Regions from separate parts of the Mesorhizobium sp. P3_A10 genome, predicted to be linked through region 2. Evidence: riboswitches for the same ligand, from Rfam matches in the RefSeq annotation. Region 2 holds a riboswitch; the other holds the start of a gene.
The links. A riboswitch is a leader RNA that binds a small molecule or an ion and turns the genes downstream of it on or off. The one in region 2 is predicted to bind cobalamin.
Positions count from the first base shown of each region.

Region 1: linked by a shared signal. The riboswitch ahead of AC1DXU_RS18695 (aromatic ring-hydroxylating oxygenase subunit alpha) and the one ahead of AC1DXU_RS00275 (CbtB domain-containing protein) in region 2 are both predicted to bind cobalamin.

Region 1 covers NZ_JBFUFZ010000004.1:386,358-401,831, reverse strand. Annotated here, with positions in the region: gene bglA (beta-galactosidase BglA) at 1-46, shown strand, start outside; gene AC1DXU_RS18715 (ABC transporter ATP-binding protein) at 79-1,191, shown strand; gene AC1DXU_RS18710 (DUF680 domain-containing protein) at 1,269-1,505, opposite strand; gene AC1DXU_RS18705 (DUF680 domain-containing protein) at 1,565-1,765, opposite strand; gene AC1DXU_RS18700 (DUF680 domain-containing protein) at 1,838-2,044, opposite strand; cobalamin riboswitch at 2,553-2,754, shown strand; gene AC1DXU_RS18695 (aromatic ring-hydroxylating oxygenase subunit alpha) at 2,871-4,118, shown strand; gene AC1DXU_RS18690 (FAD-binding oxidoreductase) at 4,196-5,296, shown strand; gene AC1DXU_RS18685 (PqqD family protein) at 5,455-5,883, shown strand; gene AC1DXU_RS18680 (serine kinase) at 5,929-6,978, shown strand; gene AC1DXU_RS18675 (glycosyltransferase family 2 protein) at 6,975-7,727, shown strand; gene AC1DXU_RS18670 (glycosyltransferase family 2 protein) at 7,727-8,404, shown strand; gene AC1DXU_RS18665 (nucleotidyltransferase family protein) at 8,404-9,876, shown strand; gene AC1DXU_RS18660 (ferredoxin reductase) at 9,900-10,646, opposite strand; gene AC1DXU_RS18655 (molybdopterin-dependent oxidoreductase) at 10,643-11,254, opposite strand; gene AC1DXU_RS18650 (MBL fold metallo-hydrolase) at 11,402-12,151, opposite strand; gene AC1DXU_RS18645 (diphosphate--fructose-6-phosphate 1-phosphotransferase) at 12,151-13,317, opposite strand; gene AC1DXU_RS18640 (L,D-transpeptidase) at 13,460-14,146, opposite strand; gene AC1DXU_RS18635 (LysE family translocator) at 14,438-15,061, shown strand; gene AC1DXU_RS18630 (autotransporter family protein) at 15,089-15,474, opposite strand, start outside.
Region 2 covers NZ_JBFUFZ010000001.1:53,391-68,864, reverse strand. Annotated here, with positions in the region: gene AC1DXU_RS00330 (beta-galactosidase) at 1-1,000, opposite strand, end outside; gene AC1DXU_RS00325 (ABC transporter ATP-binding protein) at 1,027-2,172, opposite strand; gene AC1DXU_RS00320 (carbohydrate ABC transporter permease) at 2,246-3,097, opposite strand; gene AC1DXU_RS00315 (carbohydrate ABC transporter permease) at 3,097-3,981, opposite strand; gene AC1DXU_RS00310 (ABC transporter substrate-binding protein) at 4,147-5,418, opposite strand; gene AC1DXU_RS00305 (ROK family protein) at 5,533-6,711, shown strand; gene AC1DXU_RS00300 (methyltransferase family protein) at 6,753-7,229, opposite strand; gene AC1DXU_RS00295 (acetyltransferase domain-containing protein) at 7,226-8,218, opposite strand; gene AC1DXU_RS00290 (MFS transporter) at 8,433-9,632, shown strand; gene AC1DXU_RS00285 (aromatic ring-hydroxylating oxygenase subunit alpha) at 9,772-10,953, opposite strand; gene AC1DXU_RS00280 (gamma-glutamylcyclotransferase) at 11,090-11,782, shown strand; cobalamin riboswitch at 11,851-12,047, shown strand; gene AC1DXU_RS00275 (CbtB domain-containing protein) at 12,085-12,264, shown strand; gene AC1DXU_RS00270 (CbtA family protein) at 12,280-13,080, shown strand; gene cobU (bifunctional adenosylcobinamide kinase/adenosylcobinamide-phosphate guanylyltransferase) at 13,073-13,588, shown strand; gene cobO (cob(I)yrinic acid a,c-diamide adenosyltransferase) at 13,590-14,204, shown strand; gene cbiB (adenosylcobinamide-phosphate synthase CbiB) at 14,217-15,194, opposite strand; gene cobD (threonine-phosphate decarboxylase CobD) at 15,193-15,474, shown strand, end outside.

The DNA of each region.
Region 1 (15,474 bases), on a different contig from region 2:
CATCCGCCTCGGTGGCTACGGGGCCTGGTTCGGGCGTATCGACTGAAATTTGCCAAAGAAATTCACTGGGAGGAAATCATGGCCGATGTCACGCTAAGACAAGTGAAGAAATCATACGGCAATCTGCACATTCTGCACGGCATCGATCTCGACATAAAGTCGGGCGAGTTCATCGTCTTCGTCGGCCCTTCGGGTTGCGGCAAGTCGACCTTGCTGCGGTCCATCGCCGGGCTGGAGGAAATCACCTCCGGTGAACTCAAGATCGCCGGCGAGGTGGTGAACGACGTACCGCCGTCGAAGCGCGGCATCGCCATGGTGTTCCAGTCCTACGCGCTCTACCCGCATATGACCGTCTACGACAACATGGCGTTCTCGATGAAGATCGGCAAAGAGAACAAGGCCGAGATCGACCGGCGCGTGCGCCAGGCGGCGGAAATCCTGCAGCTGACCAAATATCTTGACCGCTTGCCCAAGGCGATGTCGGGCGGCCAGCGCCAGCGCGTCGCCATCGGCCGCGCCATCGTGCGCAATCCAAAAGTGTTCCTGTTCGACGAGCCGCTGTCCAACCTTGATGCGGCACTGCGCGTCGCCACCCGCATCGAGATCGCCAAGCTCAAGGAATCGATGCCCAACACGACGATGATCTACGTCACCCACGACCAGGTCGAGGCGATGACGCTGGCCGATCGCATCGTGGTACTGAAAGAGGGCCATATCGAGCAGGTCGGCACGCCGATGGACCTCTACAAGAAGCCCGGCAATCTGTTCGTTGCCCAGTTCATCGGCTCGCCGGCCATGAACATCCTGCCGGCGACGATCGAAACAACCGGTAATTCGACTGTCGTCAGCCATGTCGGCGGCCGCAAGGCGACGGTGCCGATCGCCACGCCGGCTTCAGCGAAGGGTGCTGCGGTAAGCTTCGGCGTGCGGCCGGAGGATCTGGTGGTCTCCACCGGCGCCGATTATCTCTTCGAGGGCAAGGTGGACTATGTCGAGCAGCTCGGCGAGGTCCAGCTCATCTATGTGGACATCGGCCGCGCCGACCTGCCGCTGGTGACCAAGCTGCCCGGCAATGTCGAGGTCAAGCGAGGGGCGACGCTGCGGCTGAGCGCGGATGGCGGAGACCTGCATATCTTCGATGCCGACGGACATTCCTTCGCGCTGCACAGGCCGGAAGCAAAGGCGGCTTGAGGCGACTGGTCCGTGTCAACAAAAAAGAGCGGCGGGCCAGGCCCGCCGCTCTTTTTTCTGGAGATCTACTTCGGCTGTTAGCGGCCGAAGAGGTTCCGGTCGCTGCCCTGCGGGGCAGACTTCTGGACGTCGCCCGACGAGTTCAGCAGCTTGTAGACCGGCGAGCCGGTGTTGCGCACCGAAGACGTCTGCGTCTTGTCGACGTTGACGGTCGCCTGCTGGTTGATGTCGGTCCCGCCAACGCTGTCGTTGTGGGCATAGGCGCTGCCGGCGGCAATCATGAGAGCGGCTGCGGCAAGAACAATCTTCTTCATTTCAAGTCTCCTGAATTTTCGTATTCCAGCAAGCGGCGAAGCGCTTTGCCGGGATCGGCCTAGTTGTGGCCGAAGAGGTTGCGGTCGCTGCCCTGAACGACGGGCTGCTTGTCAGCCGGAGCCGACTTCTGGATGGAAGCCGTGTACGAGCTGTCGACAGCCGGGACGGCCTGGTTGGCGCCGAAGTGGTCACTGCCAGTGGCAAAGGCGCTGCTGGTGATGGCCAGAACGGCCGCTGCGGTAAGAACGATCTTTTTCATTTTAAGTACTCCTGAATGTCTGAATTCCACCAAGGCGGCAGGGCAAACCCGCCGTCCGTTGGGAATCGGCTGTTAGTTATTGCCGAAGAGATTGCGGTCGCTGCCCTGAACGACGGGCTGCTTGTCGGCGTGCGCCGGCTTCTGAATGGAAGCCGTGTACGAGCTGTCGACCGAGGCGGCAGGCTGGTTCGCACCATTGGAACCAAAGTTGTCGCTGCCAGCGAAGGCGCTGCCGGTGATGGCCAAAACGGCGGCGGCAGTGAGGATGATCTTTTTCATTATTGGTACTCCAGTATCTTAGTTCATCAGTCCGTCTAGCGGCGTGTCTTGGAAGGAATTCGCGTCGTTCGGACAGCCCCGATGTGGGCGAGGCCAGTGCCCGTTTCCAATCACGAAGTTGTTCCGCGTGGACCATGGCTCTGCACCTTGAAATTGTACCAAAGCCTCCTACACTTTCTATTTTAGCGAATAATTTCAATATGTTATTCTATTCCACCCATGAGCCAGCTGACGAATTGGCAAACCAGCGTTCACACCGTCCTGCACGCTCTGTCAACAGAAACGAACCGTTCGGTTCGATTTTAGAAACCACTAATAGTCACTTTTCGAAACTGTTAACTGTTTTTGACCCTGCCGCCGGGCGAATCAGATGCGCGGAGCGGCGGGTCACGACCGGTGAAAGGCTGGGTTCGCGTCACAAATCCTGGCCGGTGCGTTTTTCACCTATGGTGTCGCGCCGCATGGATGCGATGTCGCTTTCATGCCGATGGCGCGTCGGCCGTCGTGATTAGATGATGGCATCTCAGGTGCCGCTTCGTGACGATGGAGCGGAGAATTGGGAAGCCGGTCAAAGCCCGGCGCTGCCCCCGCAACGGTGGTGGAGATCAAGTCGCAACGGGAGACCACTGGGCCACAAGCCTGGGAAGGTGTCGCGACCGTCCGCAAGGACACTCCAGAGCCCGGAAACCAGCCCGAGATAGCTAGACTCGACTGATCGCGGTGGGCGGTCAAGAGGTGGATGGTGCATGCCGGCCGTGGTGCCGGATTGCGACCGGTCTTTCCTCCATCACCACCAAGTTCAGTCCTTTAAACACGAGGACAGGACATGGATGCGCGCAACGACATGCTGAGGCTCTTGCACAGCCGCAGGGAAGGCTATTCGCTCGAACAGCCCTTCTATACCGATCCCGACTACTTCAAGCTCGACATGGAGCTGATCTGGTATCGCGACTGGCTGTTCATCGGTCATGATTGCGAATTGCCGAAACCGGGCAGCTACATCACCGCCCAGGTCGGCGACTATCCGGTGGTGCTGGTGCGCGACCAGCAAGGCAAGATCAACGCTTTCCACAATTCCTGCCGCCATCGCGGCAGCCGCGTCTGCAACGCCGAGAAAGGCACGGCGGCCAAGCTGGTCTGCCCCTATCACCAGTGGACTTACGAACTGGACGGCCGGCTCCTGTTCGCACGGCAGATGGCCGATGGTTTCGACAAGAGCCAGTTCAGCCTGAAGCCGGTGGCTTGCGAGAGTGTCGGCGGTTACATCTTCATCTGCCTGGCCAGGGAGCCGGCGGACTTCGCGCCGATGCGCGCCATGATCGAACCCTATTTGTTGCCGCACCGGCTGCGCGAGGCAAAGGTCGCCTTCGAATCAACCATCGTCGAAAAGGGCAACTGGAAGCTGGTCTGGGAGAACAACCGCGAGTGCTATCACTGCGCCGGCAACCATCCGGAACTGTGCAAGACTTTCCCGGAAGCGCCGACCGTGACCGGCGTGCAGGGCGCCGACAGCGACCCGGAAATGCTGGCGCACTGGGCGAAGTGCGAGGCGGCGGGCCTGCCGAGCAAATTCCGCATCGATCCCACCGGACAGTTTCGCGCCACCCGCGCGCCGCTGCTGCGCGACGCCGTCAGCTATACGATGAACGGCAAGCGCGCGGTGAAGAAGAACCTTTCCGACAGCGTTTCGGCCGACCGCATCGGCACTTTGATGCATTACCACTATCCGACGACCTGGAATCACATCCTCATCGACCACGCCGTCACCTTCCGCGTGCTGCCGATCAGCGCCACGGAAACGGCGGTGACGACGAAATGGCTGGTCCACAAGGATGCGGTCGAAGGCGTCGACTACGACCTTGCCGAACTCACCCATGTCTGGACCGAGACCAACGACCAGGACCGCCGCATCGTCGAGGAAAATGCCTTCGGCATTCTGTCGCCGGCCTATGAGCCCGGCCCCTATTCTGAGTTGCATGAGGGCGGCGTCATCCAGTTCGTCGACTGGTATGCCCGTTTCATCGAGCCGCGCCTTGCCGAGGGCGGCCGGCCCGCGCTGCGCAGCGTCGCCTAGCACATGGCGCCCAAAAGTGTTGAGCGGTTTTGGGATCACGACATGTGCAGAACAAAAAGGGTGAAGGGATGAATGCGATGACGGACCTTGGCCTCTACCGCCATCTCGACGAGATGGCGCCCTGGAACGACAGGCTCCAGGTGCTGGAAGTAATCGGCGTCAGCGACGAGGCGCCGGAGGTGAAGACCTTCACCTTCCGCTCCGACAACCAGACCTGGTTTCGCTACAAGCCAGGCCAGTTCGTGACACTGGAACTGCCGACCACTGAAGGCCCGCTGATGCGGACCTACACGCTGTCGTCCTCGCCATCGCGGCCGTTCTCGATTGCGGTGACGGTGAAAGCCCAAGCCGGCAGCATCGGCACGCGCTGGATGTTCGACAATTTGAAACCCGGCGTTCACGTGAAGGCTTATGGGCCGGCAGGCGACTTTTCGCTGCACAGCCACCCCGCGGCCAAATATCTGTTCATTTCGGCCGGCTCCGGTGTGACGCCGATGATGTCGATGCTGCGCTGGCTGAACGACTGCGCGCCGTGGACCGATGTCGGCTTCGTCAACTGCGCGCGGCGGCCCGAGGAGATCATCTTCCGCAAGGAGCTCGAACTGCTGGGAAGCCGCATGCCCGGCCTGTCGCTCGGCTTCATGATCGAGGAGCGGTCGAGCCGCGAAGGCTGGTTCGGCCATATGGGGCGGATCGACGCCATAAGGCTGCCGCTGCTGGCGCCGGACTTCCGCGAGCGTGAAATCTTCTGCTGCGGCCCGGACCCGTTCATGCGCGCGGTGCGGCAGATGCTGGAGGCCTCCGGCTTCGACATGGCCTATTACCATCAGGAGAGTTTTGCGGCCCCGGCTGTGGAAGAAGTCCCGGCTCCGTTCGCATCGCCGGCCGGCGGTGGAATCGAAGTGCCCGCCGACACTGTTACGCCGGTCCGCTTCTCGCTTTCGGATGTCGACGCCGAATGCGTTGCCGGCCAGACCGTGCTGCAGACGGCGCGCGCTTCGGGGGTGAGAATCCCTGCGGCCTGCGAGTTCGGCCTGTGCGGAACCTGCAAGGTCAAGAAGGTTTCAGGCGAGGTCGAGATGAGCCACAATGGCGGCATTCTCGATCACGAGATCGATGACGGCTTTATCCTCGCCTGCTGCTCAAGGCCACGGTCGGCGCTCGAGATCGAGGCCTGACAGGGCGGCGGATTGGCCGCCTGTTTTGCGTGTCGGCCTGGCCCTGGCCGGCGCTCTGTCTTGCCAAAGAACGGCCAAGTGGCTAGACGCTTTTCCAGGGCAAGGTGGACTGCGGCGACCGGTGATCGCTTCAGGGCAGCCTGTTGTGGGGACGTTCAATGGAGCAATCGGTCTACGCGGTCGCAAGCAAGGACATCGTTTTCGAGTCCTTTGACGGCGAAGCCGTAGTCCTTGATCTTTCGAACGGGAAATATTTCGGCTTCTCCGATTCAGGCAGCGGGGTCTGGCAGGCGCTGTCGTCCGGTGTTGGCGCCCACGCACTGGTCGGACAAGCGGCCGGCGGGGCCACAATAAGGTCAGCCGAGCTCGACGGCTTCATTACCCAACTGCTCGATTTCGGCTTGCTCGTGCGTGCGGCCGATGCAGCCGCGCAACCCATCTCGAGCGCGCTGCTTGCCCAACTCGCCGGCAGCAGCGAGCCGCTCAAGGTCGACATCCATGACGACCTTGCCGATCTCATTCTGGTCGACCCGATCCACGAGGTCGAGGAACCTCTCGGTTGGCCGGCGGTCAAGCCGGCGCCCTGAAACCACCCGAGCGGCCCGGTCGGGCAACGCTGGAACACGTCAGCCATGCCACGCGTCACCCTTCAAACCCTGGCCGACTATGCCCGTCATGTGCTGGCGGCGGCGGAAAGCGCGGCTGACCGCTATCCGGTCACCACCACGGTCCACTTGCCGCGGCTGGATTTGACGGCGCATCTCAGCCCCGGCGCGCTGGCCAATGCTGTCGACCGTGGCTTTGTCCCTGCTCCCGACGACGAGCCGACCCTGGGCGCCTGCCGTATTTTCGTCGCCGATCCGGATATTGAGGGCATCCGCGCCCCGGCGACATGGGGCCAGGCCGACTACACGCATCACGCCTTCGCCACGCAGCTGGCGGAAGCCGGATTGCGCGGCAGCTATTTCCACGATCTGGATTTCTGGCAGTTCTACGATCCCGAACGCCGCGTCGGCGCACAGCTGATGAGATCGGCCGATGGGTTTCCACCCTGGGAGGAAGCAGCGCCGCTGCGCGCCTTCCTGCATTGGGAGTATGCCGCGCGCGGCATGCGGCTTACCCATGCCGGTACGCTGGGCATTGGCGGCAAGGGTGTGCTGCTCGCCGGCGCCGGCGGGGCCGGAAAATCGGGAACGGTTGTCGCCGGACTGCTCAACGGGCTCGACAGCGTCGGCGACGACTACGTGCTGATCGATACCGACAATGGGGTGACTGCCCGCCCCTTGTTTGCCACGCTCAAGCAGGACCCGGAAGGTTTCGCGCGGCTGCAGCTCGAACGAAGGTTGAAGTCGCACGGTCCGCTGAACTGGCAAGGCAAATATCCGTTTCACATCGATGACATCGCAGTCCGGCCGGTGCCTGCAAGTCTGGACATCGTCGCGCTGGTGGTGCCACATATCAATGGCGGTGAGACAAGCTCGATCATGCCGGTGTCGCGCAAGGACGCCATGATTGCGCTGGCGCCGTCCGGAATTGCGCAGATGCCGGGCGAGAGGGAGAGCGGCTTTCGCTTTTTTGGCGAACTGACACGCCAGCTGCCGTGCTATCGCCTGTCGCTGGGGACACGGCCCGAGGAAATCGCCGGCACGATTTCGGCGTTTCTCGCACGAGGCATTTTATGAAGCTGAGCGTGATCATGCCTGTCTACAACCGCGAACCCTATGTCGGTTCGGCGCTGCGCTCGCTGCTCAGGCAGCGTGACGCCGCCGATCTCGACATCATCGTCATCGACGACGGTTCGACCGATGGATCGGCTGACGTGGTGCGCTCATTCATGACCGAAATGCCCTCCATCCGCCTTTTCCAGCAAGCCAATGGTGGTGTCACCAAAGCACGCAATGCCGGTCTCAGGCAGCTCCTGCCGGAGACACAGCTTGTGTCATTTCTCGATTCGGACGACATCTCGCCCGCTGGGCGCTTCAAGGCTGACCTTGCCCGCTTCGAAGCCGATCCGGGTCTCGAACTCACCTATTCACGCATGACACTGGTTGATCTGATAGATGACGAGACCCTGGAGCCGGCAGTCGACAGCCATTCTGTGACTGTTCGCGGGATTCATCTGTCGGCGGGGATTTTTGCTCGTAAATTTGTGGAGCGCATCGGCAGTTTCGACGAGGACTTCAACCAGGCCGAAGATACTGACTATCTGCTGCGCGCCTTTGAAAGCGGTCCGAGATACACTATGCCCGATACCGTGGCCCTCTATTACAGGCGTCATCCCGGCAATATGACAAGGGAGGCCGATGTCCCCCGTCGCGAGTTCATGCGCGCCATCCTCAAATCGATGAAGCGTCGCAAGGGCGACCCGTCCTTGCGTCCGATCGAAGGGATCTTCGATTTCAAAGAACTCGCGCATTGGCGCTTCATGTGATGAGCGGCTATGGCGTCGTCATCCCGGCCTTCAATGCGGCAGCCACCATTGCCGAGACGCTGAGATCGATCGCGGCCCAGACAGTGCAGGCCGAAACCATCGTCGTTGTCGACGACGGCTCTACCGACGACACCATCGCAGTGATCGAGGCGCTGAAGCTACCGGTGCGGCTTTTGCGCCAGGAAAACGCCGGCCCCGGCAGTGCCACGACAAGAGGCCTCGCAGTGCTGTCGACCTCTTTCGTGGCAACGCTTGATGCGGATGATCTGTGGTTGCCGACCAAGATTGAAAGACAGCTTGCGCATCTCGACCGGTTCCCGGCGACATCGGGCGTTTTCACGCATTGGCGTACCTTTCGCGACGATCGGCCGGAAGCGCCGGAAGCCGCCTCTCTCGCAGGCTGGTCGCGGACCACCATGATGATCCGCAGGGAGGTCGCCGTTGCCGTCGGGCCGATCATCGACCCGCAAGGGGGGCGTGGCGATATGGTCGACTGGATCGCTCGGGCGCGCGAGGCAGGCTTCGTTCTCGACATGCTGGATGACGTGCTGGCGCTCAGGCGCATCCGGCCCGGCAGCCTGTCCTACGGGCGCGATCCGGCACGCGACCGGGGCTATCTCGAGGTCGTGCGGCTCGCCATGCAGCGGCGGGCGCGCAACAAGACGGATCCCGATTGATGGCCAGGTCGATCCGCCGCATCGGTCGCCGGTTTCCGGACTATGGCTGGTCCTGGCCGACCGGCAAGCTCGACCAGTTGCTCAAGGCAGCCCTTCTTCCCGATGAGGAAGCGGCCTGCCAACACGCGGCGCGCTGGCTCGACGAGAACGATATCAATCTCGTCTCCTTTCGCGAACACCGGCTGCTGGCCGCGATTTCCGACAGGTTCGGCCGAAAACTTGCCGCCCATCCCGCCTATCCACGCCTTGTCGGCCTGCAAAAGATGCTGTGGACCAAATCGCGCATGGCAATGCGCGAGGCCGAACCGGCGCTGCAGGCCATGGTGGAGGCCGGCTGCGCCGTCGTGCTGATCAAGGGCGCCAGCCGCATCGCCGTCAACGCCTCGGCGCAGCGCGGCCGGGTGGCGCATGACATCGATATATTGGTGCGGCCGCAGGACATGACCGCTGCCTTCGACGTGCTGCGCGAGCGTGACTGGCAGATCGCCACCGGCGTCAGCCCGCACTATCTCAGGACCAGGCTGGCGTCCGTGCGCTCGATGAACTTCTTCAAGGGCAGTTTCGGCGACATCGACCTGCACCAGCTTGCCTATGACGGGTCGCAGCAAAGCACGGGAGACGATCTGGCGATCTGGCAGCGGGCGGTCGCAGCCGAATTCAGCGGCGTCAGCGTCTTTGTTCCGTCGCCGGCCGATCGTATGGCGCTGGCCATCGGCCATGGCGGCCTCGATGCCCACACCCACAGCGACTGGCTGGTTGATTGCGCCGTGGCCATCCATGGCGGCGCGGTCGACTGGGGTGTGTTCAACGACATCCTTGCCCGGCGTGGTCTTGCCGTTGCCGCGGCGGTGGCACTCTCCTATCTGGCGCTGGAGATCGGCGTTGCGGTGCCTGAGCCAGTTCTCGCAGGAACAGTTGATATGGCCGATCGCGCCGGCCTGTCGCGATGGTCCTCGGTTCTACAGGCCAAACCGCGCACGGATTTCGGCGGCCTCGTCTGGCTGTCGCGCGGGTTCGCCAAGCAGTTGCGGCTGAAACGCAAGCAAGGCCGGCTGCAGCAATCGGCGCCGGACGTCGTCTGGCGCGGCAAGACGACCAGCCGCAAGCTCGAGCCGACGCCGACCCCCTTCGTGCTGTCGCAAACCATCCCCTGTCCGGATAGGACCGGAGAGATGGTTCTGGATGTGACCGTCAGGATCGCCGTTCCCCCGGTGCGGCGGCGCATCGAGATGGAAATCAATGCCCCCGGCCGGCACGTCGCGCGCTTGCGCTCGATGGTCATCAGCCGTGCCGGCGGGCAAAGAGTGCTGCACTTTCGCGGCAAGGTGACACTGGACGAAACGCGCCAAGCGCTGGTGCTTGAGGCACGGCCTTCCCGCCAGTTCCGCACATGGGACAATGAAGCTGCCGTCGCCAGCTATGGCGCACTGCCCTTCCAGCTGCTCTCGGCAAAGTTCTCACCGGCTGGATGACGGCTGACGACAGTAGGCCCCCCTCAGACCCCGTAGCGCTCGGTGCGAATGATACCTGCCGGAACGCCGGCATCGATCAGCGCCTGGGCAGCGGCGGAGACGAAGGCATTCGAGCCGCAGACAAAGGCGAGCTTTGGCGCCTCGCGCAGCCGCACTATCGATTGCATCATCATGGCGGCATCGACCCGCCGCGAATAGTCCGCCGGACGCCGGGCGGCCTCCCGCGTCAGCGTCAGCACCAGGGCGAAACCATCGCGGCGATCGTCGAGGCCGATCAGTTCGTCGCGAAAGATCACCTCGTCCCAGACCCGCACCGAAAACACCAGCGCGACCGGCACCGGTGACTTCAGCGCTACGCGATGGCGCACCATCGCCATCAGCGGCACCACGCCCGAACCGCCGCCGACCAGCAGGATGGGGCCGCCCTCGCTGTCGGACCAGACGAAGTGACCACCGAGCGGCCCGCGCAGCTCGACCTCGTCGCCGACTGCAGCCACCTCGTGAAAGAACGGCGAGACCTCGCCATCGTCGAGCTTTTCGATCGCCAGCTCGATCGTCTCGCCGGCTTCCGGCGCCGAAGCGATGGAGTAGGAGCGGCGCGCCTGATAGCCGTCTGGCGCCGTCAGCCTGACATCGACATGCTGCCCGGCCCGGTAGGCGAAGGGCCGCGACAGCTGGAAGAAGAAACTGGTGACGCGCGGCGTGCGCTTTTCGATGCGTGTGATTGTCGCCGTCTGCCAGGGCGATTGCACTGCTGCCGCATCGCTCATGGGTCGTTCGTGTAGCGCTGCTCGCGCCACGGGTCGCCATAGATGTGGTAGCCGCGCAATTCCCAGAAGCCCGGTTCGTCACGTTCGGTGAACTGCAGCCCGTTCAGCCATTTGGCTGATTTCCAGAAATAGAGATGCGGCACAAGCAGCCGCGCCGGACCGCCATGGTCAGCGGTAATCGGCTTGCCTTCGTAAAGCAGCGCCACCATCGCCTTGCCGACGGTGAGATCGGCTGTCGGCACATTGGTGGTGTAGCCGTCGAACCCATGCGCCAGCGTGAAGCCGGTCGGCGGCTCGATGCCGGCATCGGCAAGAATGTCATCGACCAGCACGCCTTGCCACGGCGTGTCGAACTTGGTCCATGCGGTCACGCAATGGATGTCGCGCGTCATCTTGGTCAAAGGCAGCGCGTTGAACTCGGCCCAGTTCCATTTCTTGATCGGGCGCGGCCCGTGCTTCAGCGTGAACGACCAGTCCTCGGTGCGCACGCGTGGTGTCGGCCCGGCCGACAGAACCGGAAAGCCCTGTTCGAGATACTGGCCCGGCGGAATGCGCGCGTCCGTATCCGTCGGGGGCTTTCGCCCGGAAGAGAAGCCGCGAGTGACCATCGGGGATAATCCGTTTGAGTCGGGCCGTTTGAATGGGACCGTTTGAATGGAGCCGCCTATCGGCCCTCGGCAGTCTTCCAGAAAGATGCTCCAGCGGGCAACAGAAATCTTGGTGCGGCGAGGAAAGTCCAGCGCCGACCAGCGGCATCAGACCCCGCCGGTTCGCCGGAGATAGGCCGTTGCGATCTCGCGCATGCGCTTGCCATCGAAGCTCGGTCCATGGCCGCCATGGCCGATGCGGATCGGCAAGTCGAGCAGCCGCTGCATCGTGCGGCGATAGGCAGGCCGGTCGGAATCCGGCAGGTCGTCGATCAGGATGGAATCGTAGATGGCGTCGCCAGCAAAAAACAGGCCGTCGGCCTCATCGAACAGAGCGATCGAATCCGGGGAATGGCCGGGCAGATGCAGCACGCGAAATTGCCTGTCGCCGAGATCGACGATGTCGCCCTCATCGAGCGTGCGGGTCAGCGGCGCGGGCGGAATCCTGTAGTCGGTGGCTTTCCAGCCCGGCGTCGGCAGCTTGGAGACGGCATCGTCGAGATTGTGAAACATGTAGGCATAGGTCACCGCGTCATCCATGGTTTCGAACGATGCGGCGCTGTGCCTGGGTCCTGCCCGCAACGGGAATTCGTGCAGCGAGCCGACATGATCGAGATGGATATGGGTGGCGACCGCAAGCAGCGGCTTGCCATGAGGCGTGTCGATCTCCGGCGCCAGCGGGCAGATGCCCATGCCGGTGTCGACCAGCAGGTCGACATCGCGGCCTTTGAGATGCCAGATGTTGGCGCTTACGAAATCATGCACGAACGGCTCGGTCAGCATCGTTGTCCTGGCATCGATAGTTGTCTTGCCGAACCAGTCGCCAACAACACGTTTGCCGCCAAACCGGTCGCCCATCAGACGAAGGGCTTCCCGACCTTGTATTTTTCCGGCACCAGCCGCTTGAGATAGGCCATGCCAGCTTCCGACAGCTGGTTGACGTCGGGCTTCATGAAATCGTCCGGCATGTGGCGGGTCTTGCCGGCGACGTTCTTCAGCGGCACCTTTTTCAGCACGGTCTTCGTGCCGTCAAATTGCAGCGCCACCGAGCCGCCGCCTTGTTCGGCCACCGCGACGGCAAAGGCGCCGGCATCGAAGGCTTCCTGCGCATCCACCGCATTGATGGCGCCGACATAGCCGCGCGGCATGTAGCCGAGCGCGTCGACACGAGCGCGCTTACCCGGCAGGCCTTCGGCCAGCGCGCGCTCGAGCGCGGCCGGCAGGTCGCTGCCCGACAGTTTGACGTTGCCATGCGCGTCGCGCTCGAGTTTTTCCGGCGGCACCAGGCTTTCGACCAGCGCCTTGCCGTCGGCGGTGCTGACGCCTTCGGAGACGGCGACGATGCAGCGCTTGTGGCGATCAAGCGTGGCGCGGACATCGTCGATGAAGCCGGCGGCCGAGAACGGCCGCTCCGGCACGTAGACGAGATGTGGACCGCTGTCCGGATCGAGCTGCCATGCAGCCGCCGCGGCGGTGAGGAAGCCGGCGTGGCGGCCCATGACGATGCCGACATAGATGCCGGGCAGCGCGCGGAAATCGAGATCGACCGAGAGGAAGGCGCCGGCGACGAACTCGGCCGCGGAAATGAAGCCCGGCGTGTGGTCGTTCTCCTCGAGATCGTTGTCGATGGTTTTTGGCGCATGAACGAAGGCGATCTTGCCGCCGGCGGCGTCGGTCAGGATCTGCTGCGTGCCCGAGGTGTCATTGCCGCCGATATAGATGAAGGCATCGGCGCCGGCCTTCTTCAGGCCGCCAAGGATGACTTCGCAATAGGCGGCGTCCGGCTTGTCGCGTGTCGAACCCAGCGCAGCACTCGGCGTTGCCGCAATCAGCCGCAGCCGGTCCTCAGGTATGGAGGAGAGATCGGCGTAGTTGCCGTCACGGATGCCGCGCACGCCGTGGATGGAGCCGAGAACCTTGGCGCCGGGATGCCGCTTGCGGATCTCGAGCGCGGCGCCAACCATGGTCTGGTTGATGACGGCGGTGGGGCCGCCGCCCTGCGCGATGACAAAGGTTCCTGACATTCTTCTTCTCTCCGGGATGGTGGCTTCGGAGGCACATTCGCCTGTCTTGGCGCATCACGCAACGGGAGAAACCAGAGCGTGATCCCGAAAGATCATGCTCAAACAAGAAGATCGCGCAGCGGCCAGGCGGGCCGCTGCGACGTCAGACGACGACGACCGGGTTTTTCTTGGAAACGCGGCTGTAGAGGTCGATGATATCCTGATTGATCAGGCGCACGCAGCCCGACGACATCGCCTGACCGATGCTCGCCCACTCCGGCGAACCGTGGATACGGTAGCCGGTGTCCTTCCCGTCCTGGTAGATGTAGAGCGCTCTGGCGCCAAGCGGATTGGTGAGGCCGCCGGGCTGGCCGTTTTGCCATTTCACCAGTTCCGGCTTGCGCTGGATCATTTCCGGCGGCGGCGTCCAGACCGGCCATTCCTTACCGTACTGGATGTTGGCGCGGCCGGACCAGCGGAAGCCGTCCTTGCCGATGCCGACGCCGTAGCGGATGGCGTCGCCGCCGGGCTGCACCAGATAGAGCATGCGCTCCTGCAGGTGGACGACGATGGTGCCGGGCGCCTCGCCGGTCTGATCGACGACGATCTGGCGGCGGAACTCCGGCTTGACCTTCTTGTAGGGCACCGCGGGCACGAGGAAGCCACCATCGGTGAGCGAGGCATACATCACATCCGGGCCGGTGATGTTCTTGTCGACGCTGATGGCAGGACGGACGGGACGCACCGAGCCGGTGGTGAGGTCATCGAGCTGCAACTGCGGCAGCTCGAGCGTCTGGGTGCTGCAGCCGGCAACGCCGAGCAGCGCCATGGCGCCGGCGCCGGACAGCATGGTGCGGCGGGAAAGCTGGAATTCGGAATTTTCGATTGCGTCGCCCTGATGCGGCGGCGTCAGACTTTGCGGCAACTCACGCATCTAACCCAAACCCTACGCTATCGGCGGGAAACACGGTCCGGCCGGATAGAGGCATTTTCACCAATCATGGTTGAAAAAGCGTGAAGACGTGCCGCGCCACCTTAACCCGGCTGACCGAACCGGGGCGCTGCAGATTTTCGAACTTGCCTCTTTACATCTTCGCGGGGCCAAGGATTTATCCTTTTCTTTGCGCTCAAGGAGACGACCATGTCCTTCGAAAACTGGGCTGCCTTTGCCGCCGCCTCGGCTATCCTTCTCGTCATTCCGGGTCCGACCATCCTGCTGGTCGTGTCCTATGCGCTGGGCCAGGGCTGGCGCACCGCACTGCCGATGGCGGTCGGCGTGGCGCTTGGCGATTTCACCGCCATGACGCTGTCGATGCTGGGCATCGGCGCGCTGCTGGCGGCGTCGGCCACCGTGTTCACGGTGCTGAAGGTGATCGGCGCCTGTTACCTGATCTATCTCGGCATCAAGCTGTTTCGCGCCGGCGGCGCGCTGCGCGCCGAGCCGCGCACCGATGCGGTGTCCGCGGCCAGGATGGCCGCGCATGCCTGGCTGGTCACCGCGCTCAACCCGAAGAGCATCACCTTCTTCGTCGCCTTCCTGCCGCAGTTCCTCGACCTACACGCCGATTTCTGGACGCAGATGCTCGTCTTCGAAACCACCTTCCTGGCGCTCGCCTTCGCCAATGCCTTCGGCTACGCGCTGATCGCGGCGAGAGCCCGCAACGTGGTGCGCAATCCCAAGGCGATCCGCATCTTCAACCGCACCGGCGGCACGCTGCTGGTCGGCGCCGGCATCGCCACGATGGCGATGCGTTCGGGCAATTAAAGGCAGGGAGGCGAGTACTCGCCTCCTTCACCATTTGACGCTGAAGCCGAGATTGCCTTCGAGGGTGCGTCGCTTGTCGCCGCCGAGATTGGTGGTGTAGTCGCCGGTGGCGAAGATGCTGACCTTGTCGGACACCCTGGCGACGACGCCGCCGCCGAATTCGAGCGAGGTGGACTTGCCTTCGGTCGAGATATCGGTGCCGCCGAAATTGACGTGATCGGTGCCGCCGAAATCGTGCCAGAGATTGGCTTTGAGGTAAGGCTGCAGCGCGATGCCGTTCAGCGTCGTCTCGCCTTGCAGCCGCAAGCCCAGCCTGCCGTTCAGGCTGTCGTCGAGGTTGAAGGAAACCGCGGAGAAGCTGTCCCTGGCGTCGTCGAGCGACAAATGCTGCCAGACCAGTTGCGCCTGCGGTT
Region 2 (15,474 bases):
TTGAAAAGCCCGGTTGGCTGCCGAAGCCCGAGGCCTGTTCCGGCACGATGAAGTTGCCGGAGTATGCGCGGCAGACGTCGAGATGCAGCGCTTGCGTGGCGGCATGGCCGCCGGTGCGCCGCATTTCGTCGTACAGCATCGGGTAGATGTCGAAGGCGATGAAGTCGAGGTCCTGTCCGAACTGGCCGCGGAAGTCGATGTCGACGAGCTGGCCGAGATTGTGGAAGATGAACCAGTTGGGATTGGTGGCGCGCAGGATCTCGACCTGGTCGTGCTGGAAAGCTGCCGTCGCCGCAGCCAGGAAGCGATGGTAATCCTGCACATGGCCGGGGCTCGGATAGGACGGCATCAGCGGCCGCGGCAGTTCGATCTGGGAGAAATCATCATAGGCTGTCGCCCAGAAATGGCCGCCCCAGGCGAAGTTCAGCGCATCGATCGCATCATATTTCTGCTGCAGGAATTTCTGGAACTCCAGCCGTGTTGCGACCGAGTAGGATTCCGAGACAGTGGTGTTGAGCTCGTTGTCCGTCTGCCAGCCGATGACGCGCGGATTGTTCATGTAGTGCCCGGCCATGGCGCGCGTGATGCGGCGGCTGTGGGCGCGGAACACCGGGCTGGTGGTGTCGGCGTGCTGACGCGATCCATGGCTTGTCGGGTGGCCGTTGACGTCGACCCGCAGCACCTCGGGATAGTTGACGGTCAGCCAGCGCGGCGGCGTCGCGGTTGGCGTGCACATGATGGTGTCGATGCCCGCGGCACCTAAAACCTCGATTGCCCGGTCAAAAAGCCCGAAGTCGAACTTGCCCTCGCGGGGTTCGAAAATATGCCAGGCGAATTCACCCATGCGAACAGTGTTGACACCGGCGGCGGCCATGCGCTCGGCGTCGCGTTGCCACGAGCTTTCGTCGACATGTTCGGGGTAGTGCGGTGCTCCCAACAAGAAGCGGTCGAGATTGAGTGGTCGCCAAACGGAAAGCGGAGCCGGTTTCATGCGATGCATCGTCGATAGGCTTTCAAATTCAGGGGTCAGGCTGTTGGCAGTGGTTTGCGCGGTGTCAGCGTGCGGCCATCAGGACCGAACAAATATGCGTCGCCGATCGTGAAGCCGATCTTCAAGGGAGCTCCGATGCTCACCGGGGAGACCTTGTTGAGCTGGACTGTAAAATTCCCGGTGCCGCTGTCCGAGTTAACCGTCTCGAGGGGAGAGGCGTCGAGATAGAGAACGGTTTCCCGGCCCAGATGTTCGGCCAGCCGCACCTCGCCGCCAAATATGGCCGCTTCCCCCGCCGGTTGCTCGACGATCCGCAGATGCTCCGGTCGAACGCCAACTGTCGTCTTCTCGCCGACCGAGAGACCGGTTGTGTCGGCGCTTTCGAACGAGAATGCCGAGGCGCCCTCCAACGTCACTTTGACGCTGCTCCCGCGAATGTCCGCCACCCGCGCTTCGACGAAGTTCATGCGCGGGGCGCCGAGAAAGCCGGCGACGAAGATGTTCGCCGGATTGGCATAGAGTTCGAGCGGCGAGCCGACCTGTTCAATCTGGCCCTTGTTCAGCACCACGATGCGATCGGCCATGGTCATGGCCTCGACCTGGTCATGGGTGACGTAGATCATGGTGGAACCGAGCTGGCTGTGCAGCGTCGACAGTTCGACGCGCATCTGGGTGCGCAGCGCCGCGTCAAGATTCGACAAGGGTTCGTCGAACAAGAAGACCTCCGGCGAACGCGTGATCGCACGGCCGATCGCGACGCGCTGGCGTTGTCCGCCAGACAGTTGCTTCGGGCGCTTGTCGAGCTGTTCTTCCAGGCGAAGGATCTGGGCCGCGCGATTTACGGCGGCGTCGATCTCCGGCTTAGGCCGCTTGGCCATCCTGAGACCGAACCCCATGTTCTCCGCCACCGTCATGTGCGGGTAGAGCGCATAGGATTGGAAAACCATCGCAATGCCGCGGTCGCCGGGTTCTTCCCTGGTGACATCGCGGCCGTTGATCACGATCTGGCCGCTGCTGATGGTTTCAAGTCCGGCGATTGTTTTCAGCAGCGTCGACTTTCCGCAACCGGACGGTCCGACCATGACGACGAACTCGCCCTTTTCGATCTTCAGGTCGATAGTCTTCAGGGCGTGATAGCCGACATAGTGCTTGTCGACCTTGCGCAATTCCACGCTGCTCATTGCCAGGCGCCTTTCCGTGTTTGCGGGTTGCGTCCCATGCCACCCGATGTGGATTTCCGGCCGTTTCCAGACATCACCCCTTCACCGCCCCCATCGTCAGGCCGCTGATGAAGTGCTTTTGCATCAGGAAGAACATCACGACCGGGGGCAGGGCGACGAAGATCGTTGCCGCCGACACGATGTTCCAGGCGGAAGTCCATTCGCCGCGCAGATTGTTCAGCCCGGCCGTGACGGGTTTGACCGCGTCGCTCTGGGTCAGAACAATCGCCCAGAAATAGTCGTTCCAGACAAAGGTGAAGGTAAGGATGGCGAGCGCCGCCAGTGCCGGCCGTACCAGGGGAACCACCACATGGCGCAGCACCTGGTATGGCGACGCGCCCTCGGCGCGTGCCGCCTGGAACAATTCGCCGGGCAAGGCGGCGATGAAGTTGCGCATGAAGAGCGTCGCAAAGCCGGTCTGGAAGGCAACGTGGAATATGATCAACGCGTAGATGGTGTCGTAGAGACCGAGCCTCACCATCAGGTCGCGCACCGGGATCATCATGACCTGGGCCGGCAGGAAATTGCCGCCGACGAACAGGGCGAAAATGAGATTTGAACCGCGGAATGGATAGCGGGACAGAACGAAGCCGGTCAATGTCGACAGGATCAGGACGCCGATCACCGCGGGGATGGTGATCAGCAGGCTGTTGAGAAAGAAGCGCAGCATCGCGGTCTGCTCGAAGACCGCGGTGTAGTTCTCGACCAAGCTGAATTTCTGCGGCCAGCCCCAGTAGTTGCCCGCCATCAACTCCTCGTTGGAGCGGATCGACGTCAGCATGACGGCAAGCAGCGGCACCAGCCAAAGCGCGACGACGAGGGTTACGCCACCGACGTAAAGAGCACGCTTGATTTTGGCTTCTTCGGGAATTGGGCGCGGATACATCAGGCGTTACTCCGTTCGGCCTTGATGAGGCCGTGCAGGTACCAGGCGATGAAGGCGGTCATGATCACGAAGAGAACGGTGGCGATCGCCGCGCCATAGCCGAAGCGATAGGAAAAGATCGATTCCTCGTACATCTGGTAGGCGAGCACCGTCGAAGAGCCGTAAGGGCCGCCACTGGTCATGACGGCGACCATGTCGAAAGAGCGCAGGGCGCCGATGACTGTCACCGCGATCGCAATGAACCCGACCTGCGACAGTTGCGGCAGGACCACATGGCGCAGCATGGGCCAGCCGCGCGCACCATCGACGCGTCCGGCGCCGATCAGGTCGTCGTTGAGATTGTTCAGGCCCGCCAGGAACAGCACCATGCAGAAGGCGATCTGCGGCCAAAGGCCTGCGGCGGCAACCGCGAAAGTGGCGAAGTTCTCGTCGGACAAGAGCGCCGGCGCGGTGCCGCCGAACAGACCGAAGATCAATTGCAGCAGGCCATAAGTTGGATCATAGACCCAGCCGAAGACGACGCCCACGGTCACCGTCGCCAGCACCAGCGGGACAAAGAACAGCGACTTCAAGATGCGCATGCCGCCGATCTGCTGGTTGACGATCAACGCCAGCGCCAGGCCGATCGGTGGCGCCAGCATGAAGATCACCAACCAGATGACGTTGTTCTTCAGCGAGACGTAGAATTGCGGGTCGTCGGCCAGCTCGACATAGTTGGCGACACCGACCCAGATCTTGGGGCCGATGCCGTCCCATTCGTGCAGGGAGATCCAGATCGTCTCCAGCGACGCCGCGAGGATCACCGCGCCGAACAAAGCGAGGCCTGGCAGGAGGAACAAAGCCGGCGTCAACCAATGACGATTTCGGCGCCAAAAGTGCTGCATTGGATTCATCCAAAAAAGGGGCGGGAACAGCCATAAAGCGCGTCGCGTTGAAACGGACTCAGCCGACGCGCTTTAAGTCTTTGCTTTGTGCATGTCGTTGTCCCAAAACCGCTGCGCACTTTTGGGCGACATGCATTGGACTGCTCCCGCCATGCCCCGGGAGGACTAGCCGAAAATTCTCTTGCGGGTCTTTTCCAGCCGCGTGAGAATCTGGTCGCGCCGTTCAGGCTTGACCATGAATTCCTGAAGCCCGGTCATGCCTTCCTGCGCCATGTCAGGATCGGTATCACGATCGTAGTATTGTGACGTGCCGACCACTTTCTTCAGCTCCTCGACGGCGGCATTCACCAGTGGATCCTTGCTGGGTGGGCAGTCGTTGCGTGGCGGGATCGCTCCTTCGGCCGCGAGGAAAGCCGCCAGGTTTTCCGCCTTGTAGAAATAGGCAAGGAATTCGCGCGCGCCTTGCTTGTTCTTGGCATTGGCTGGGACATGCACGGAGTTGACCGAAAAATCCTCATACCTGGCGACGCCGGGGACGATTTCTGGAAATGGCGCGTAGGCGAGTTGCGGGAGATCTGCCTCCGGGAAGGCGGACCTGACGAAACCGCCGAGATCCATCATGGCGGCTTTCTTCTGCGCCAGCGCAGCACCTGCCTGTTCCCAACCGAACGAACTGTGGTTGGGCGAGAAGAAACCGGCCTTGAGCAGGTCGTTCCATTTGTCGAAGACGGGTGTCAGCATCGGATCGGTGTATTGGACCGTGCCGTCCATCAGGGCGATGTGCTTGTCGAGGCCGTTGATGCGCAGGTTCATGTGGTCGAACCAGCCGCCCGCAGGCCAGAGTTCTTTCGTGCCCATGCTCATCGGGATCATGCTTGCGGATTTCGCAGCCTCGCCAAAGGCGAGAAAGTCGTTCCAGGTCTTCGGCGGCGTCCAATTGTGTTCCGCAAAGACGTCCTTGCGGTAGAAAAGGCCCCAAAGCAGGCCGCCCATCGGCAGGCCGTATTGCTTGCCGTCGACGGTGACCGCATTTGTCGTGGCGCCAAGCACGTCCTTGTAGTTCTCGTGGGCGAACAGGTCGGAGATGTCGTCGAACAGGCCTTTCTTGACGAAGGCCTTCATGCGGTTCCCGGAAAACCAGAAGCAGATATCAGGCGCACCAACGACGAGGTAGCTGCGGATCGCCGTCTTGTGCGCCTCGTGATCCATGTTGTTGATGGTGACTTTGGTGCCAGACGCCTTTTCGTATTCGCCTGCCAGCCGCTGCAGCACCTCGCGCTGAGCCGCGTTGCCAATATTGGAGATGATGGTGATTTCCTGCGACTGCGCCAGAGCCGGCAAGCAAAGGCTCCCGGTGGCGGATGCGGCGAGAGCGGCGCCCGTGCCCTTGAGGAAGCGGCGCCTTGTCGTGGACAGACTTGTAACGGTGATGGCCATGGCTTTTATCTCCTCCCTGAGAACAGCCGGATTCCAATTGAACCGAGGCAAGTCGTAGCGTATGCAGGCGAAGCAGGTCAATACTTAATTTACAAAATTAACAATGAGGCGGGAATGAAACTCAAAGGTGACCAGCAGACCTCGCGTTCGATCAATCGTCGACTGATCCTCAACCTGCTGCGCAGGGAAGGGGCGATCAGCCGCGCCGAGATCGCCGCGATCACCGGATTGAGCCCGGCGGCGGTGACGTTCGTCGTCTCCGACCTGTTGACCGAGAACATCCTGGTCGAGGGAGAAGCCAGCGTCGGAGCGCCGGGGCGGCGGCCCATCCCGATCAACATCAACTATGCGGGCCGCCTCGTCGTCGGGTTCAAGCTGATGGTCGGTGCGATCGATTGCGTGCTAACCGACCTCGCCACGACGCCTCTTGTCACCAAGCAGGTCGCAGTGCCGGATCAGTCACCACAGAGCGTGGCCGATGCCTGTGCAGCTGCCGTCAAGGTATTGCTTGCGGACCGTGATGCGCCGATCGGCGCGCAGCTTAGCGGCATCGGCATCGCGGTGCCCGGAGTTATCGACAATGGCGTCTGCCGGCTCAGTCACCGGTTCGGCTGGACCGACGTGCCGATAGCGGCCATGCTCGCCGACCTCGTGAATGTGCCCGTCTGGGCCGACGACGACACCAACGCTTTCGCGCTAGCGCAGCAATTGTTCGGCCTCGGCCGGCATCACCGCACTGTCGGCGCGCTGGCGATCGGCGCCGGCATCAGTTGCGCGGTGGTGGTCGACGGCGCCGTGCATCACGGCGCGAACGGGGCCGCGGGCAAGATGGGGCACTCCATCTACGATCCCAACGGGCCACTATGCGAGTGCGGCCGCCACGGCTGCCTTCAAACGTTTTTCTCCGAGCCGGCATTGGTCAAGCGGTGGCGTGAGGCGAAAGGCCTCTCACGCGACGTTGACCGCTACGACATGCTCGAAGCGGCCAAGGCCGGCGACGAGACGGCGGTGAATTTGTTGCGTGAAGCGGGCGAAGGCATCGGCAGGTTTCTGGGCGGCTTCTGTAACATCATCGATCCGGAAGTGATTGTCGGTGGCGGCGAAGCCGTCAGCTTCGGCGACTATCTCTTCGAGCCTATGCGCAACGCGCTGGGACGTTACGCCATGTGGGCACCGCCGCCGATCACGCCAGACTGGGCCGACGATTCCTGGGCGCGGGGCGCTGCTGCCCTTGCTACCCAGAGGCTTTTCGACTTCGAAAGCCGGCCAGGCGAAATCAGGGTCGTTGTTTAGGCGAGGAACCTGTTAAGTCTGGCAGCGGCGGCCTGGGCTGTTCAAATCCAGCGCCGCACTCTTTTGGCGTAGTCGCGGTACTTCTTGCCGAATTTAGCCGCCAGCACCTTTTCCTCGCCCTCGATCGCGAGTTTTTGTGTTGCGAAGGCCGCGATCAGGGCCAGCGGCAGAAACCATGCGATGCCCGTGACGAAGGCGACGCCGATCAACAGCAGCGTGTTGGCCAGATACATCGGGTTGCGCGTGATGCCGAAAGGGCCTGACGTCACCAGATGGTCCGGCACGGCGTTCGGGTTGAACGTCGTCTTGGCCCGTATCATGCTGCGGATGGCGGTGAACCAGAGTGCGGCGACGCCGAACAGCGCCACCCAGCCGGCGGCGAAAAGCAGGTCGCCCGCAATGTCGCCGATCCATGGCAGCGGGTAGAGCAGGCCGAGCGCGATGCTGATGGCGATAGCAGCGACATAGATCAGCGGCGGCCATGGTATGTGACCGGGTTTCGGCTGGCTGTCGGTCATTGTTGCCCTCCCTCCATCATCGAGCTCTCGGTCTTGGCGGTGCAGGTGCCGGCGAGATCGCCGAGATGCGCCTTGAACTCCGGGGTCTGGTCGCCATTGTAGAGCCGATCGAATGTTGCCTCGCTTTGCAGCGTATCCAGCATGCACACACAATAGCTGGCGCAGAACTCCGTGTCGCGCTGCTGCTCGCAGGATACCTGGCACTCTTTCAGGAAGGTCACCTCCCTGGTTTCCACCGGCGCCGGCATGATCTGCGAGAACAGCCAGACACAGCCAAATAGCAGCGGCTGATGGATCAGATAGAAAGCCAGGCTGTGACGGCCGATGAAGATCAGCGGGTTGGCCCATCGTCCGGGCGTGAGCGTTGCCAACCGCGCCAGCACGCCTGACGTGGAAGCGAGCTTTGCTGCGGCGATGCCGATGAGCACGGCGCCGAACCAGGGCAAGACGGGCACATAGTCGTTGGAGCGCGGGTTGACCGCCGACAGACCAACCCACCACAGCGCCGGATGATCGAAGGCTTCGGATCTGAGGTAGATCGGCGCAGCGATCACGATCGCCGCCACGACAAGCGTCAGCAATGATGGCAGGCGCAGGAACAAAAGGCCAAGCAGGCTGGCCAGCGCTATCTCGTGCAAGATGCCGAAGAAGATGAAGCTGTCCGGCGTGACGAACCAGGTGACTGCCGATATGGCGATCGCCGCCACGGCGACCATGGCAAAGCGTTTCCAGAAGCCGTTCCAGCGGATCTGCCTGCCATGGGCGAGAAACAGGCTGACGCCGACCAGGAACAGGAAGGTCGAGGCGATGCAGCGCGCGTAGATCTTCCACCATCCGAAGGCGGTGAGACCGGGATCGGTGTAGTGGAAATTCTCCAGATCCCAGGTGAAGTGGTAGCTGGCCATGGCGATCAGCGCGATGCCGCGCACGACGTCGATGGCGACAATGCGCTTCGGTTGATCCGGGACGGCGGCGGTATGGATGCTCATGGTCTCGTAATTCTGATTCAGCCCTCAAGACGACTAGCACGGTTGCACCGGACAAAAGAAGGCAGGCCGAGACACCGCATCAGGGCCTGCTTTAGGCCAGCGCCGGAAAGCCTTTGGCCGGCTTCGCTTTTTGCCGTGAACGGGTCGGTTTCCTGTTACCGACACCTGGATGGCCACGCCAGATTGGCCTCGCGAATCTGCTTCGGGGAAAGCAATGTCCACCCATGTGCGCCATCCGATCTGGCTTCCGGCCTTGCGGCCGGCGGATGCGCGCACTTTTGCCTCGCTCTATACGGTCGAGTCCTTCGCGCGCGCCACGGTGTCGAGCGTCATCCCGATCCAGGCCTACGAGATCTTGCACAACGAGCAGATCGTCTCGATCCTCTACACCGTCGTGGCCATGCTTGGCCTGTCGGTGACGCTGTTCATGCCAATGCTGATCCGCCGCTTTGCCCGGCGCTGGGTCTACACGGCAGGCGCCTGCCTGCTGGCCATAGGCTCGCTGTTCTTCGTCACCCACACGCTGGCCGGGCAATTGGCGGGCATGCTGTGCCGCGTCATGGGCGCCAGCGCACTGTCGATCACGCTCAACCTCTACATCATGGACCACATCCGCAAGACCGACTTCATGCAGGCGGAATCGCTGCGCATGGCATGGTCGATGTTTGCCTGGACCGGCGGGCCGACGCTCGGCATCTTTCTCTACACGCGCTTCGGCATCTATGCCGCGCATGGCGCGGTTGCTGTTTTTGCCATGATCCTGCTGGCGCTGTTTTGGACCTACCGGCTTGGCGACAACCCATCGATCCGCCCGGGCAAAACGCGGCCGGCCAATCCGCTGGCCAATATCGGCCGCTTCGTCGCCCAGCCGCGGCTCAGACTCGCCTGGCTGATCGCCTTCGGCCGCTCCTGTTTCTGGACGACGTTCTTCGTCTACGGGCCGCTGTTCATGGTCATCACCGGCGAAGGCAAGTTGGCCGGCGGCCTGCTGGTGTCGGCAGGCAATGCGCTTTTGTTCATGGCGATCTTCTGGGGCAAGGCGGGCAAGCGCTTCGGCGGTCGGCGCACCATGACGTTCGCCTATTTCGCCATGTCGGCGATGCTGTTGGCGGCGGGCGCGGTCGGCGAAACCGTGCCGCTGCTCACCGGCGCTTTTTTGCTCTGCGGCGCGTTCTTCACCATTGCGCTCGACGCACTCGGCTCTACCGCCTTCATGCGCTCGGTGCGCTCCTATGAGAGGGCGCAGATGGCGGCGGTCTATCGCACCTATCTCGACTTTTCCGAGCTGACGCCGCCGCTGGTCTATTCGGTGGTGCTGGCGTTCTTCGGCCTAGGTTCGGTGTTCGCGACGCTCGGCCTGCTGGCGGTGGTCTGCGGTTTTGTCACGTGGCGCTATCTGCCGAAATCGCTTTAGTCGGCCTTGATAATTCTACTCCGGCGGACATCTGTCGCGATTTTCTCCGCTTCCGGTGCTCACGGACCCAAAAGTCCGCTGCGCGCCGGTGCTCGAAAACCACTCCATATGCCTCGCCGGAGCGAATTCTGAAGGCCGACTAGGCGGTTGTTCCAACCGCTGCGTGCTGCTCACGCACCCAGTTGTGGAAGCGGTGCAGATCGTATTCCTCCGGCATCAGCACGCCGGCCTGGTGGCGCAGCGAGCGCAGGCCTTTCTGGTTGACCTCGCAGATCGCGGCGTCTTCCTCCAGCACCTGCCGGCCGAAGGCGACGATGTTGTCGATATCGGCCTGGGGTGCCGTCAGCGCTTCGGGCGAAAAAAGCCATTCGGCGGTGAGTTCGGTCTGTTCGGGGCCAAGCGGTACCAGCCGCACGGTCCTGATATAGTCGACATGGCCGACGATGAACATCGATGGCAGTGACGTGGCGTAGGTCTGGCCGGCGGCGCGCTCGGCCGGCGTCAGCCCGGAAAACACCGGTCCATGCGCCTGCCCGTCACGCGACCATGTCTCGGCGCCGGCGCGCAGGCCGCCGGAAAATTCCGGCGCGTCATTGTCGGCATGGCGAACCCAGTCCGGGTCATCGTGCCTTCCCATCAGGCCGCGGCCATAGATCGGCACCAGCCGCGACAGGTCCTTGTGGACGCCGGGGCAGTGCAGGCACTCGTTGAAGTTCTCCCAAAAAATCTTCCAGTTGCAGTTCATCACCTTCTTCAGCACGTGGCCGCTGACCAGCGTTTCCAGCGGCCAGTTGCCGAGATTGCCGGATGCGGGATCGAAGGATGCTTGCGCCGAACCGTTGGCGTCCTCCTGCAAATTGACGAAGACAAAGCCGCGCCACACCGACAGCGCCACGCGGTAGAGCGGATGATCGGCCTTGTCGAAACCGTCGGGCAGCGATTTCGAGGGAACGCGCACGAGATCGCCGCGCAGCGAATAGGACCAGGCGTGATAGGGGCAGGTGATCAGCCGCGCCTTCAGCCGGCCCTCGCTTTCCTGGCAAAGCTGCGAGCCGCGATGCCGGCAGGTGTTGTGGAAAGCGCGCAGCACGCCGGTGTCGTCGCGCAGCACGACGATTTCCTGCGTGCCGACACGGAATGTGCGGAACGCCAGTGGCTGGGCAAGATCGGTCTCGCGGCAGACCAGCAGCCAGTTTCTGTACCAGATGGCGTCTAGATCGCGCTGGTAGGCGTTTGCATCCCAATAGGCCGACGACGGCAGCGTCGATTCGGCCCGGGTCAGGCCGTTATAGGGATCGCGCTCGCCGGGGTTGGGTTGCATGGCTGGCTTCCTGTGATGTGCCAGCCGACACCCCGGCAAATCTTTTGTCAATTCTAGTGACGGCATTTGGCACGGCGCCGCATTGCCGGTTTCGACCGCGATGCCTAATCATGTCCTTGAACAAGAGGATTGAGAATTGTCTACACGACAGATGTCGCTCACGCCGGAACTGGTCGCGCGCTGCTGGCGCGCGATCGAGGATACAGGTCCGGATCCGGATGCAGGGCACCTGGATGATGCCGACTATGACGCGTTGGTGGACGCATTGCAGGCGGAACTCCCTGACTCGGAACCGCTGTGGCTGTTCGGCTACGGCTCGCTGATCTGGAAACCCGAAATCGATCATGTCGAAGAGCGGGTGGCCTTGGCGCGCGGTTGGCACCGCTCCTTTTGCATGAACATGACCCGCTGGCGCGGCACCAAGGACAGCCCCGGCCTGATGATGGCGCTGGACCGTGGCGGACAGTGCAAGGGCGTCGCCCTTCGGCTTGGCGACGCGGATCGGCGGCAGCAGCTGGGCAAGCTTTTCAGGCGCGAAGTGACACTAAAGCCGACAAGCTACCATCCCCGCCTGCTCAACCTGGGAAGCGACAACGGCCCGATAAAGGCGCTGGCGTTCGTCATCAACCGCAATGGCCTCACCTATTCCGGACCGCTCGCCGAGGAGAGGGTCGTCGAACGGCTGGCGACGTCCTGTGGACACTGGGGCTCAGGCGCGGACTATCTCTATAACACGGTGAAAAACCTGGAAGAGCGCGGCATTCACGATCGCCATCTATGGCGGCTGCAGCGCCTCGTGGCCGAGCGGATCGCCGCGTCCGCAGCTTAAGGCCAGGGTGGCGCATTCACGCTGGTAACCGGCGGAATTTGGTTTGCCGGGCGCTGCGATTTTGCCTATAGTCGCTAGCTGTCGTCGGTTCCGTTTGGAGCCAAGAGGGAATGCGGTGCGGGCTGAGTTGTTGCCCAATGCCGTGGCTGCCCCCGCAACTGTGTGCGGTAGTCCTCTCCATATGCCACTGAAGATTTTTCTTCGGGAAGGTGGGGAAGGGCGCTGATCCGCGAGCCAGGAGACCTGCCGGCGACAGGGACACTGACTTCTATGCCCTCGGGTGGAGGGCGAAAGGACAAGATATGAATACCGCTTCCGTCTCTATCGGCGCTTCCGTCTCCTCGCAGTCGCGCTTCATGCAGCTGGTGCTCACTGCATTTCTCGGCCTGTTCGTTGTCGGTGTTGTCGGCTTCTCGCATATCGAGGTGGTCCACAACGCCGCGCACGACTATCGCCACTCGATGGCGTTTCCCTGCCACTGACGAGGAATTGACATCATGAACCTGTTTCGCAACGTCGTGTTCATCGCGGCGATCGCCGGGCTCGTGGCTGGCGTCGTTCTCGCCTGCATGCAGGCCTTTGCTACCGACCCCCTGATTTACCAGGCCGAAGTTTTTGAGAAGGCTGGCGGCCACCAGCACGATCATGCTGCGGCACCAGCCGCCAGCACCAACAATGCCATGAGCAGTGCCGCACCGGCGGAAAACACCATGAGCTCAGCCGCACCGGCGCCGGCCGAAGCGGCGGCTCCGGCTGAAGACGAAGGCTGGTCGCCGGCCGATGGCTTCGAGCGCTTCGCTTTCAGTGTCGTCGCCAATATCGTCACCGGCATCGGCTTCGCGCTGATCCTGGTCGCGGTTTCCGAATTCGCCGGCGGCATTGGGACCTGGCGTCAGGGCTTGTTCTGGGGCCTGGCCGGCTTTGCCGTGTTCACGCTGGCGCCGGGGCTCGGCCTGCCGCCCGAACTGCCGGCAATGCCGGCAGCCGACCTCATGCAGCGCCAGATCTGGTGGTGGGCAACGGTGGCGGCGACAGCGGCTGGCCTGGGCCTTCTCGCCTTTCGCAAGTCGCTGCCGTTGGCGATCCTTGCCGTGGCTTTGATCGTGGCGCCACATATTGTCGGTGCGCCGCAGCCGGACAGCTTCGTGACAGCAATCCCGGAAGGCCTACACCATCAGTTCGTGGTGGCGGTTACGGTGACCAATCTGGTGTTCTGGCTGGTGCTTGGTGCTGCCGTCGGCGTGGTGCGCGGACGCTTCACGGGAACGGCAACTAGCCTGCGCGACAGCTTTGCCTGATCGTAAAGAACTGACCTTCATCATCGGCGGTGCGCGCTCCGGCAAGAGCGCGCATGCCGAAAAACTGGTGACGGCAGGTGGGGCGCAGTGGGCCTACATCGCCACGGCGCAAGCCTATGACGACGAGATGCGCGAGCGCATCGCGCTGCACCGCTCGCGCCGCGGCGAGGGCTGGACGACCATCGATGCACCACTCGATCTTGCCGGCGCGATCGGGGCGCTGCCCGACAATCAACCTGTCTTGATCGACTGCCTGACGCTGTGGCTGACCAACCATATGCTGGCCGAGCATGACCTTGACGCCGAATGCCGAGGGCTGGCGGATGTGCTTTCGCGACCGCGCGGACCGTGGTTTGTTGTTTCCAACGAAGTCGGCCAGGGCATCGTGCCCGACAATGCGCTCGCGCGCCGGTTTCGCGATGCGGCCGGCCGCCTCAACCAGCAGGTCGCGGCGGTCGCCGACACGGTGCTGCTGATGGTGGCGGGATTGCCGCTCAAGGTGAAATGAAATGACCGAGATCGATGCCAAGGACGAAGAGCGCCACCGCGCCAAGATGGCCAAGCGCAAGGCGGTGCAGGATGCCGAAGTCGCGGCCAAAACGGTCGAGAAGGGGCTTTTGATCGTCAACACCGGCCCCGGCAAGGGCAAGACCACGGCCGCCTTCGGGCTGGCGCTGCGCATGCTCGGCTATGGCAAGCGCGTCGGTGTCGTCCAGTTCATCAAGGGCAAATGGCACACCGGCGAAAAGGACGCCTTTGCCGCCTTCGGCGATCGCGTCGTCTGGCACGCGATGGGCGAGGGGTTTACCTGGGAGACGCAGGACCTGAAGCGCGACATCGCTGCCGCCGAGGCTGCCTGGGCCAAGGTGCTCGAGCTGATGGGCGACGCTTCCATCAGCCTGCTGGTGCTCGACGAGTTGAACATCGCGCTGCGCTACGACTATCTCGATCTCGACACGGTGGTCGCGGCACTGAAGGCGCGGCGCGAAGGCCTGCATGTCGTCGTCACCGGCCGCAACGCCAAGCCGGCGCTGGTCGAGGCCGCCGATCTGGTCACCGAGATGGGCGTGACCAAGCATCATTTCGCGGCGGGTGTGAAAGCGCAGCAGGGGATAGAGTTCTGAGGGTGACGCCGCTCAGAGCGTCACCGCGATAAGGATCGCCGAGAGCAATCCGAACAACCCAATCAGCAGATAGTCGGCGATTTGATAAAGCCTCAGCGCCCGTCTGATATCCAGGCTATCCGCCTCGCGCCGTCCGCCTTCGCCCATGAAGGCATCTTCGACGATGACGCCGCCGTAGCTGCGCGGCCCAGCCAGCGCCAGGCCGAGCGCACCGGCCATCGCCGCTTCCGGCCAGCCGGCATTGGGCGAGCGATGTCTTTTCGCGTCGCGCCGCATGGCTGTCCAGGCGTTGCGGGGATCGGCGTCCTTAACCAGAAAGGCGGCGAGCACGATCAGCAGCGCGGTCAGCCTGGAGGCCGGCAGGTTGATGAAATCGTCAAACCGGGCAGCCGCCCGGCCGAAGGCCTCGTGGCGCGGCGTGCGGTGACCGATCATCGAATCGGCGGTGTTGGCGGCCTTGTAGGCGACGCCGCCCGCCAGGCCGCAAACACCGGTCCAGAAAGCGGGCGCGACGATGCCGTCGGAAAAATTCTCGGCCAGGCTCTCGATCGCGGCGCGGGCCACGCCCGGTTTGTCGAGCCTTTCCGGATCGCGGCCGACAATGCGCGCAACCGCGATACGACCCAAGGCCAGACCGCCGGTGTCGAGCGCATCGGCCACCGCTTCGACATGCTCGGTCAGGCTCTTCTGCGACAGCAGCGACGTCGCCAGAATGGCGGTGACGACCATTCCGGTGGGCAATATCTGCCAGAGCACGATTTGCAGCACAAAGGCGATTGCCGCCGGCACCAGCACGATGACCAGCAACGCCAGGACGCCCCGCCGGCGACGCAGCGCGTCGGAATCAGTGGCGCGGTTGAGCCTGCGGTCGAGAAAGGATATCAGCCTGCCGAACCAGGTGACGGGATGGCCGATGGCGCGGAACAGCCAGTCCGGGTAGCCCAGGACACGTTCAATGGCCAATGACAGGAAGGCGATCAGGATCGACATGAAGCTTCTTGAAGGAGCGATTGCTGCCGTGGATCACGGCGGGAGCCTTGGCCGGGCGAGCGCGCTCTTCCCTCACGCGCCACAGCCTTTTGTCGACCTCTCGACAGGTATCAATCCGCACTCCTACCCGCTTTTCGAGCTGCCCGCCACCGCTCTGTCGCGATTGCCGGAAGCCGCGCGCGCCCATGAGCTGGCCAGGATCGCGGCGAGTGCCTATGGCGCGCCGTCCGCAGCCAATATCGTGCTGGCCCCCGGCACGCAGATCCTGTTGCCGCGCGTC